Regions from separate parts of the Paenibacillus sp. E222 genome, predicted to be linked through region 3. Evidence: riboswitches for the same ligand, from Rfam matches in the RefSeq annotation. Region 3 holds a riboswitch; each other region holds the start of a gene.

Region 1 (3,284 bases), 280 kb from region 3:
CGCTTCAATGACGCCACGATCCACTTCACGCAGTGTAGTTTCCACCAATCGGGCAAAGTATGGAGCTGCGGCAATGACGAGCGGTGGTATGACACCCAGCACTCCTGTAGCTGTGCCGACCAGTGAACGCGTAAACGGAATGAGTGCAACAATCAAAATGATAAATGGCACTGAGCGCAGAATGTTTACAATGAACGATAATATCGTGTACACCACTTGGGACTGGATCGAAGCCGACCTTGCCGTCATAAACAGCAATACGCCTAGCGGCAGACCAATGATGATCGTGAACAAGCCCGATGCTCCCAGGATTTGCAGTGTTTCAATCGAAGCCTTACCGATTTCTTCCCAACGTACCGTTGAAAAATCCATTTAACGAAGCACCTCCACATCAAGTCCCTGATCCACTAACTCTTTAATGGTGAGATTAATCTCATCTGACTGTCCCTCGAACCGAACGGTCAGCTGTCCATAGGGAACTTGTTTGATGGTTGAAATGGTGCCTTGCAAAATGGCGAAATCCACTCCTGTTTTACGAACCGTTCTGGACAAAATCGCCTCATAGGTTTTATTGCCCAGGAAGGATATTTTCACAAGCTTAGAAGCTCCGTCCGTCTGTAATGAGACATCTGCACTCGCCAGAGCGGTCTCTTCCAATGCAATTCCAACCTCATGGTCCCGCATTATAAAGTCACGCGTAATGGCATGCTGTGGCTTGAGGAATACTTCCGTCACCGGCCCTTGCTCCACGATGCCTCCCTGATGGATAACCGCCACCTGATCACAGATATTCTGGATCACGTGCATCTCATGGGTGATTAGCACAATCGTGAGGTTGTACTTTTCATTGATATCCAGCAATAACTTCAGAATCGAATCGGTTGTCTGGGGATCAAGTGCCGATGTGGCCTCATCACACAACAGCACGTTCGGATCACTCGCGAGTGCTCTCGCAATACCGACCCTTTGCTTCTGTCCGCCTGACAGCTGGGCCGGATATTTATTGCTGTGGTCCTCCAGCCCAACCAATGCGAGCATTTCCTTCACTTTCCGATCAATGGCAGCCTTGGGCGTATTAACGAGCTTCAAAGGAAAAGCCACATTATCATATACCGTAGCTGAGGATAACAGATTAAAGTGTTGAAAAATCATGCCGATCTTACGCCGTTGTTGTTGCAAATCGGACTTATTGAGATCGGTTAGGTTGATACCATCAACCCAAACCTCGCCTGCCGTGGGGCGTTCGAGCAAATTGATACAACGGATCAATGTACTCTTGCCTGCACCGGAATGACCGATAACTCCAAATATTTCACCCTTGCGGATATTCAAATTTAGTTCCGATAAGGCCGTCGTACTTTTTGAACCTTTACCGTACGTCTTGGTTAAACCTTTTAATTCAATCAAAATTACTGCTCCTTCCCACTGCCTACATGTATCTTTACCCGAATGAAAGGAAAACTCCCCTTCATCGTACAAAAAAAGAGCCCTTTTGCAGAAACAAAAAGGGCTCTTCACGTGAAAGATTATACCTTCTCATCTGCCAAAATCGTGCCCTGCACCATTTTGTAGGAATTAGCACCTAACATCTATAAAGTATGACACAGCTGTCATGCAGTTATAAATCGGTTGCCGGGCTTCATCGGGCCTGTCCCTCCGCCGCTCTCGATAAGAAATATTTAATTTATAAGTTCAGTAGTAGTTATAATGTTAATGTCATAAATGTTAATTCCATCTAACTGTCAATCAGGAACTCAGTATAATCCAAGTATTCCGATTTGTCAAAGGCAAATATTACAATTCAAATCACTTTGGCGGTTGAGCCACTCCCTGCTTATGCCACTTCTTGTTGATGTAGCCGTACGCTGCTTTTAACGTCTTACATACCATGTCTACGCCCTCGCGGAGTTCCAAAAGATGCTGATCCAGGTCCTCCAGCTTCACTTTCCCCTGCAAAGTTTGGTGTAGCTGCCACAGATCATCCTGCATTTCGGAATTCATGTAATGAATCTCCATGTTTCGTCGTTTACGTAATTTGCTCATTGGCTCACGGTAGGAATCTTTAATCTGGATGAGTTCGTTGGCAAGAACATAATGCTGCTTGTCATATCCGAACTGTCTTAATACGGTAAAGTAAGAATAATGTGTTTTAACATTGGTTGTGTTCAGCTCAAACATTTCATTCAACACTGTACCTAACTTATCCAGAATGGCAAAACATCGGATGAAGCCATCCTTATAGAAATAGACGTAACGGGCATACTCTGCTTTTTCTGGTAATGTCATATCATCCGTAGAGCCCGCTTTGACTTTCTGACGGAAATGGGAAGCTGCAAAACAGCTTTGCTCCAGTTCATCCAGCGAAGAGATCAGTCCCTGGGTCCATATATACAGTTTACGAAAATCATGGGTAGGATCATGGTCCACATGCATCTGTCGCTGAAATAGCTCAAGCGTATCCGCCATCGCCTCCATCGCGTCCTTAAGTATGCCTTCGTTCTTACGTGGCTTTTCACCCAGCAACGTTCGCAGCATATATAGCCTCCTCTTTCCACTCTGCAGATCATAAAATAATAATAATAATAATTCATCATATTAAACAAAATCGGAATCAGAGTAAACGTATGACCGCTGCTTACAATAGGGTGCCCTGACACGCCTGACATCAAACAAAGTTCACCTGTCCAATGATGTACATCATCGGATGGTGAACTTCACTGGATTCATCCCCTGAACTACAATAATTCGGATATAGATTAGAACCGGTTAACGGGCCGATGCAGCTTATACACCAGGAAACTCATATAAGTTAATACGCCGAACAAAATGGCAATATCCAGCATATGCGCCAGCGCCACGAACATATACACTTCCGGACGGTTCATCGTGAGCATCAGTCCAAAACCAATGACCACTTGCAATAAAACCAGTACAACAGAAATGACGCCGAGCGCTCTTAATTCCGTGTTATCCGGATGTTTGCGATACGCAAAATGGCCGAGAATTGCAATGACGATTACTAATGAAACAGCCGCCACCCGGTGAGCAAAAGCAACAGCTACGCCTCCCGAGAGCTCAGGAATAATCTGCCCGTTACAGAGCGGAAAGCCTGAACAGCCTCCAGCAGAATCCGTATGGCTCACAAATGCTCCAGTATATACCACGAGGTACGTATAGATCGTGGAAAACCATACCAGATTTCGGAACCCTTTGCTGACTCGCGGATATCGATTCAGTCGTTCCAATCCACCATGGCGAGCCTCCTGCCGAATACCAAGCGCCAT
Region 2 (3,284 bases), 3.1 Mb from region 3:
CGTCTTTTGCTATTTCAAACCCAATCTTTTTTGCGGAAAATAAAGAACATGCTCAGGCCCAGTGTAACCATCAGGCCAATGACCACAAAATAACCATACTTCCAGTTCAGCTCAGGCATGTTCGTGAAGTTCATCCCATAGATACCAGTGATCACGGTCAGCGGCATGAACACCGTGGTAATGGCGGTGAACACACGCATGATCTCATTCGCCCTATTGGCGATACTGGATTGGTAAGCTTCTCGCAAGTTCCCCATCAAGTCGCGATAAGTCTCAAAGGTTTCAGATATTTTCACAGCATTCTCATAAATGTCACTGAAATACTTCTGCAGTTGATCATCAATAAGACGCAGATCTTTTTTATTGAGTGTGTTAATGACCTCTTTCTGAGGCCCCAGCACTTTCTTCAGCCATAAAATCTCACTGCGCAACCCGATAATCTCATTCAGGTGAGACTTTTTGGTATGCATCAGAATGTCTTCTTCCAGCTTCTCGATGCGGGCTTCAATTCGGTCACCGACGGTAAAATAATTATCAACAATCAAGTCAACCAGCAGATAGAGCAGCTTATCCGGTGTACTGATTTCCTGTTCCCACAGGATTGGTTTCAATGTCCGCAATTCGCTGACTTTCTGTTTGGTCACACTGATAATAAAGTGTCTGCCAAGGAACAGGTTGACGGCACGTAAGAAAATCTCTTCATCATCGAAACGAATGCTGTTAATAACAATAAAATAATGGCTCTCATAAATTTCAATCTTCGGACGTTGTTCTTCGTCACTCAAACAGTCTTCCACGGCCAGATCATGCATCATGAAAAGGGGTTGAAGTACCGCCAAATCGTCTACGTCCGCATCAATCCAGTAAAATCCTTCCGCTGGTGGAGTCAGCGCCTGCTGAATGTCGTCCACCGGAATAAATACACCGTTGTTTACCAACCGGATTTTCATTATTCATCTACTCCTTCTGCACCCGCCAAATGGGCGGATTTCATCAATATGGGCGCAAAAAGAACAGATCAGCCGGTCGGCAGCGGAGCCTGGAAGTCAGGACTGCGTTCGCTCTATAATCAAACGGAAGTAACGTCCCGCTGCCGGCATGCTGATATCAATTCTCTATGCAGTTTGTCGGAATTCGGCTGCCAGTCAGGCCTCGGGTCGCCATCCATTGAATATGTCACCTCTCACATAAGGGTTTATAACACTTGTCTAGTATACCGCTGGTACAGGGTCCTTTCAAGCGCAAAAATGTGTCGATTTCGCGCCCTGGAGCAGTGTATGACAACGGATGATGAACGGTTCCGATCCTGAGGAACATGCATAGAACTACACCTTGACGTGAGGGGATTAATGTCTTAAAGTAAAGGGTGAACCACACTAGTTTTTACAATTGAATAAAGCGAAATCTTATCAAGAGTAGGTGGAGGGACTGGCCCGATGAAACCCGGCAACCGGCGGTATACCGCACGGTGCTAATTCTTGCAGCGACCAAGTGTCCGAGTGACACTGTTGTAACTGAGAGATGAGAGAGGCGCATATCTATTTACATATGACCTTTCTCGGAATCCGAGGAAGGTCTTTGTTATATGCACCGACTTCTCAGCAGTGATTTTCGCTAAGGAACTTGAGCCTGCCGACAGCAATGTGGTTGCAATTCAGCGCCTGCAGGCAAGCTCATGGCAGCCTATAACTGTACGGATGCGAAGCGTATCGCACCTGCAGTGGCTGCATCTATTTATGCACAAGGAGGAGTTAGAACCACCATGCCAATCAAAATTCCAGACACACTGCCTGCCAAGGAAGTACTTGCAGGAGAGAACATCTTTGTCATGGACGAGACATCCGCTTATAAGCAGGATATCCGTCCGCTGCGTATCGCTATATTAAACCTGATGCCTACAAAGGAAACGACAGAAACACAATTGCTTCGTCTGGTGGGTAACACACCCATTCAGGTAGATATCGTTCTGGTTCATCCGAAGTCTCATACGTCCAAAAACACATCGCAGGAATATTTGGACTTGTTCTACAAAACCTTTGATGAGATCGAACACCGCCGCTTTGACGGCATGATCATTACAGGCGCTCCTGTAGAGCAAATGGACTTTGAAGACGTGAACTACTGGAAAGAAATCCAGGAGATCTTCGAATGGACCAAAACCAATGTGACTTCGACTATGCATATATGTTGGGCTTCCCAAGCGGGTTTATACCATCATTTCGGAGTTCCCAAAGTTCCGCTGGATGAAAAATGTTTCGGTGTATTCTCACATACGATCAACAGATCCAATGTGCAGCTGCTGCGCGGATTTGATGAAGTATTCAACGTTCCGCATTCCCGCCATACGGAAGTGCGCCGTGAAGATATTGAAAAAAATGATAACCTTGAAATATTGGCTGAGTCTGAGGAAGCAGGAATTTTCCTGGTTGCTACCAAAGACGGCAAACAGATTTTTGCAACCGGACATGCCGAGTATGATCCGCTTTCATTGAAATGGGAATATGACCGGGATGCAGCTAAAGGCATGAACATTGCGCTGCCTAAACATTATTTCCCGAATGACGATCCTTCCCGTGTTCCCCCGGCTACTTGGCGGGCACATGCAAACTTATTATTCTCTAATTGGCTCAATTACTATGTGTATCAAGAGACACCTTACGATATTGGTCCGCAAATCTAATCGACATTACAGGAGGATGCTGCAATGGAAGACAACAAGTTGAAAATCGAAAGCCGATTGGCCCAAATTGGGTCTATCAATGAACCGGTAACAGGCGCCATTAATTTTCCGATCTATCAATCCACTGCGTTTCGCCACCCCAAGCTTGGACAAAGCACGGGATTTGATTATATTCGTACGACCAATCCAACCCGTAAAGTGTTGGAAGAAGCAGCGGCAGCGTTGGAATCCGGTGACGCCGGATTTGCCTGTAGCTCCGGCATGGCTGCCTTGCAAACGATTTTCGCCTTATTTGGACAAGGGGATCATCTGATTGTATCGCTGGATCTGTACGGCGGAACGTATCGTTTGCTAGAGCGCATCCTATCTAGATTTGGTGTGACGGCAAGTTACGTCGATACCAATGATCTGGCAGCTCTGGAAAGTATTCGTCAGCCGAATACAAAAGCGGTATTTATTGAGACACCAACCAATCCATTAATGATGATTACGGATGTGGAAGCGGTATGCTCCTGGGCCAAGAGCCACAACTTGCTGACCATTGTGGATAATACACTACTGACTCCTTTCTTCCAGCGTCCAATTGAACTCGGTGCCGATATCA
Region 3 (3,284 bases):
CCACCGTCGCCTGATAACTGGATGTAATCGCACAGTCGGCTCCAGCGCGAAAATAATCTGCATGGACCTGAAGGATCACGTCCGGATTCTCCAGTAACACACGTGCAGACCAGAGCGGATCATCCAGATCACAGCCATGCTGTTCCAGTTCGGTTGCCAGCGCCCCATCCAGAATCATGACCGGATACTCACGCAGAATCTGTTCTATGGGATTAGTCTGTTGTACTTGCGTCATGTACTTGTCCTCTTTTCTTATTCACACGTTCTGTCAGATAATAAACTGCGTAACACACTGCAATGAATGGAACTCCGCAATACAGCGCTATTCGCTGTGTCGGGTCAAAAGCAATGCCTATACATGAAGCCAGGCACAATATAAATGAAATAATCGGTACCGCCGGGTACAGTGGTGTGCGGTAGACCAGATCTTTGACCGCATGTCCTTCCCGGATATACTGTCTGCGGAACATATACTGTGAAGCACTGATGCTCATCCATACCGCAACAACAGCCAGACCTGAAATGGAAACCAGTGTAATATATACGGTACCTGGCGCAATGATACTGGACAGCAAAGCCAGACCGCCCCCAACCATACTGATCAAGAGCGCATTCAGCGGCACACCACGTTTGGTCAATGTGGCAAACCATGGGGAGATCGTCTTTTTATCAGCCAGAGACCAGAGCATCCGTGAAGATGCATACAACCCCGAATTAGCCGCAGACAGAATCGCCGTCAAAATAACAAAGTTCATAATGTCTGCTGCATAGGGTACTCCCACCCGCTCCATGACCGCCACAAACGGACTTTCGAGCACACTCGCATCCGACATCGGAAGCAGTGCCGAGAGAATGACAATTGTTCCGATGAAAAAGATAATTAAACGCCACAGTGTGGTATGGATCGCTTTTGGAATCGTCTTCTCCGGATTCTCTGTTTCCCCGGCAGCAATCCCAATCAATTCGGTACCCGAGAACGCAAAGTTTACGGCAAGCATCGTCATTAGTATCGCAGTAGCCCCATTGGGGAACCAACCCGATGCTGTAATATTGGATAGAAACGGTGCAGGTTCCGAATCTGCCATTGGAATAATACCAAATACGGCTGCGCCCCCAAGAATAATGAAGACTACAATTGTAAGGACTTTAACTGCGGAAAACCAGAACTCCGATTCCGCAAAAAATTTGACAGTCAGCGCGTTGAACAGGAAGATCATAAGCGCAAACAATGCGCTCCAGATCCAAACATTCACTGAAGGGAACCAGCGCTGCATCAACAGCCCGGCCGCTGTAAATTCGGAACCGAGGGCAACCGTCCAGGTTAGCCAATACAACCAGGCTACTGTGTATCCTGTTGCTGGTCCGATGTATTTTGCCGCATAGCTATGAAACGCCCCTGTCTCTGGCATATGAACAGAAAGTTCACCTAAACAGAGCATGACCAGATAGACGACAATCGCTCCGATCAGATAAGACAGAATAGTACCGATCGGTCCTGCCTGCTGGATGGTATAGCCCGAACTTAGAAATAACCCTGTACCGATGACTCCACCGAGTGAGAGCATAACTACATGCCGTGCCTGCATTTTACGCTGAAAATGCCCCGTATCTTTGTTGTTATTCATGCCTGCTCCCCTACTTCTTCATCCAGAAAACAACAAAACAAAAAGACACACTCTTCCTGAAGAGTGCGCCGTTACTGACAAATAAAAACAAACGCTCCTATCTATCAGGCTGTTCACCCGCTGGAATTAGCACAGTATCCTTCAGATCTGTTGCTGAGGTTTCTAAGGGCCAGTCCCTCCACCTCTCTGGATAAGAAAATGATTTTTTATAAATATAGCGATCTATCATGTTTGTGTCAACTATTAAATATCATCATCCACTTTGTAGAGTAAAGAGAATCTTATTCCTTGTGATTAATCCGTCGATGATCCAGAATCTTTAATATTCAGTTTCACATCATAGGTTACGGGAACGTGACTGAATGTTTCATCCCAATCTTTTTTCACTTTTTTCCACACCTTCGGATATTTGATCCTCAGCTCTTCACCAAATCCGGCCACGTCCACCCGATAGGTACGCTGCATTTTATTCATAACCTGCTGTATTTGTTCTTTGATTGTATCCGCAAACTGTATCTCCAATTTACGAATATACTTGTCCGTTGAAGGGATTTCCGGGGAACTCCAATCTTCCATGAGTTGGCCTTCTGATTCAATCTTTACATGAAAAGAGATGTTGTTGCCTTGAACCAGTGGTATGATTTTACTCTTGGTAGACTTGATTTCATAGGTTACCGTATGGCCATTGGGTGGAGCGTATGATTTAACAGCTCCTTGCTGGGCCTTCCCTGTGATCCATGACAATCCTTCGAGTTCAATCTGATTTATAGAGCCGATCCATTTTTTCGTCTCTCCTTTGTAGATCCCTGCCCCTGAGAATTTATGCTCACCCTCGGCTGTAAGGACATTCTGCAACAAAAAGCTTGACCCGGACTGCATTTTCCCGTCAAGCTTCGCAAGAGACACAGGAGGAAGGATCTTGTTGGAACGGTACGAATTCCCTACCACTCCCTTTAAATAAAAGGCCGGAACTTCTCCCGGCTCTATAGAACTAAGAGCTTCGTGAGCTGTTCCATGGCTTACTAAAACCAGACAACTGGGGCGGATATCATTATCACGCAAAATAAAGTCAAGCAGCTGCTCCAAACTATATTTCTTGGACAACTCATGAGAAACAACGATGACCTTTAAATGATGACCAATGAGTGGACGGTCTCTTCTTAGAGCAAACTGACGAAAGATCTGAAACAGGGAATCTCCAGTCAACCTTTCATTCAAAAAAGATTGCCCTTCGGAAGCACCTGTGCCTTTTTGAGTATCCTGTTTGGGGCCGATTCGTGGAACAATCTGTACGGTAGCCGTTAAATTGTTGTTTTTGGGATAATGGCCTCCTTGTTCATTAATACTCTTTTCAAATTTCGATTCCTCAGCCACGTCCAGTCCCACACCCACATAAACGCTTAGATCTTCAATCTCTTTACTGCTCCAACATCCTGAGGTAAACATTAGCAGCAACCCCGATAACCCAATGGTTAATTGTCTTCTGAATCTGCTCAATTGTGTTTCCCTCCTTTTTTTCGGATCATGCTCAACAGTAAAAGTAATAACGGTACGACACCAAACAGATAAATGGACACATTCCCGACCGCATCTCCCAGTTTGAACGTGTCGTTCGCATTATCCGGTAACATAGCAATGATGTAAATGATGGGAAGCAAA

What was found. A riboswitch is a leader RNA that binds a small molecule or an ion and turns the genes downstream of it on or off. The one in region 3 is predicted to bind S-adenosylmethionine.
Region 1: another riboswitch for S-adenosylmethionine. It lies ahead of HW560_RS11025 (methionine ABC transporter ATP-binding protein); the one in region 3 lies ahead of mmuP (S-methylmethionine permease).
Region 2: another riboswitch for S-adenosylmethionine. It lies ahead of metA (homoserine O-acetyltransferase MetA); the one in region 3 lies ahead of mmuP (S-methylmethionine permease).

Annotation. Positions count from the first base shown of each region.
Region 1 is NZ_CP058552.1:2,470,206-2,473,489, reverse strand. It holds gene HW560_RS11030 (methionine ABC transporter permease) at 1-372, opposite strand, end outside; gene HW560_RS11025 (methionine ABC transporter ATP-binding protein) at 373-1,407, opposite strand; SAM riboswitch class I at 1,534-1,675, opposite strand; gene HW560_RS11020 (Cthe_2314 family HEPN domain-containing protein) at 1,807-2,535, opposite strand; gene HW560_RS11015 (COX15/CtaA family protein) at 2,757-3,284, opposite strand, start outside.
Region 2 is NZ_CP058552.1:6,591,740-6,595,023, reverse strand. It holds gene corA (magnesium/cobalt transporter CorA) at 15-950, opposite strand; SAM riboswitch class I at 1,404-1,528, shown strand; gene metA (homoserine O-acetyltransferase MetA) at 1,763-2,680, shown strand; gene HW560_RS29150 (aminotransferase class I/II-fold pyridoxal phosphate-dependent enzyme) at 2,705-3,284, shown strand, end outside.
Region 3 is NZ_CP058552.1:2,190,205-2,193,488, reverse strand. It holds gene mmuM (homocysteine S-methyltransferase) at 1-235, opposite strand, end outside; gene mmuP (S-methylmethionine permease) at 213-1,625, opposite strand; SAM riboswitch class I at 1,720-1,822, opposite strand; gene HW560_RS09690 (Ger(x)C family spore germination protein) at 1,920-3,122, opposite strand; gene HW560_RS09685 (spore germination protein) at 3,119-3,284, opposite strand, start outside.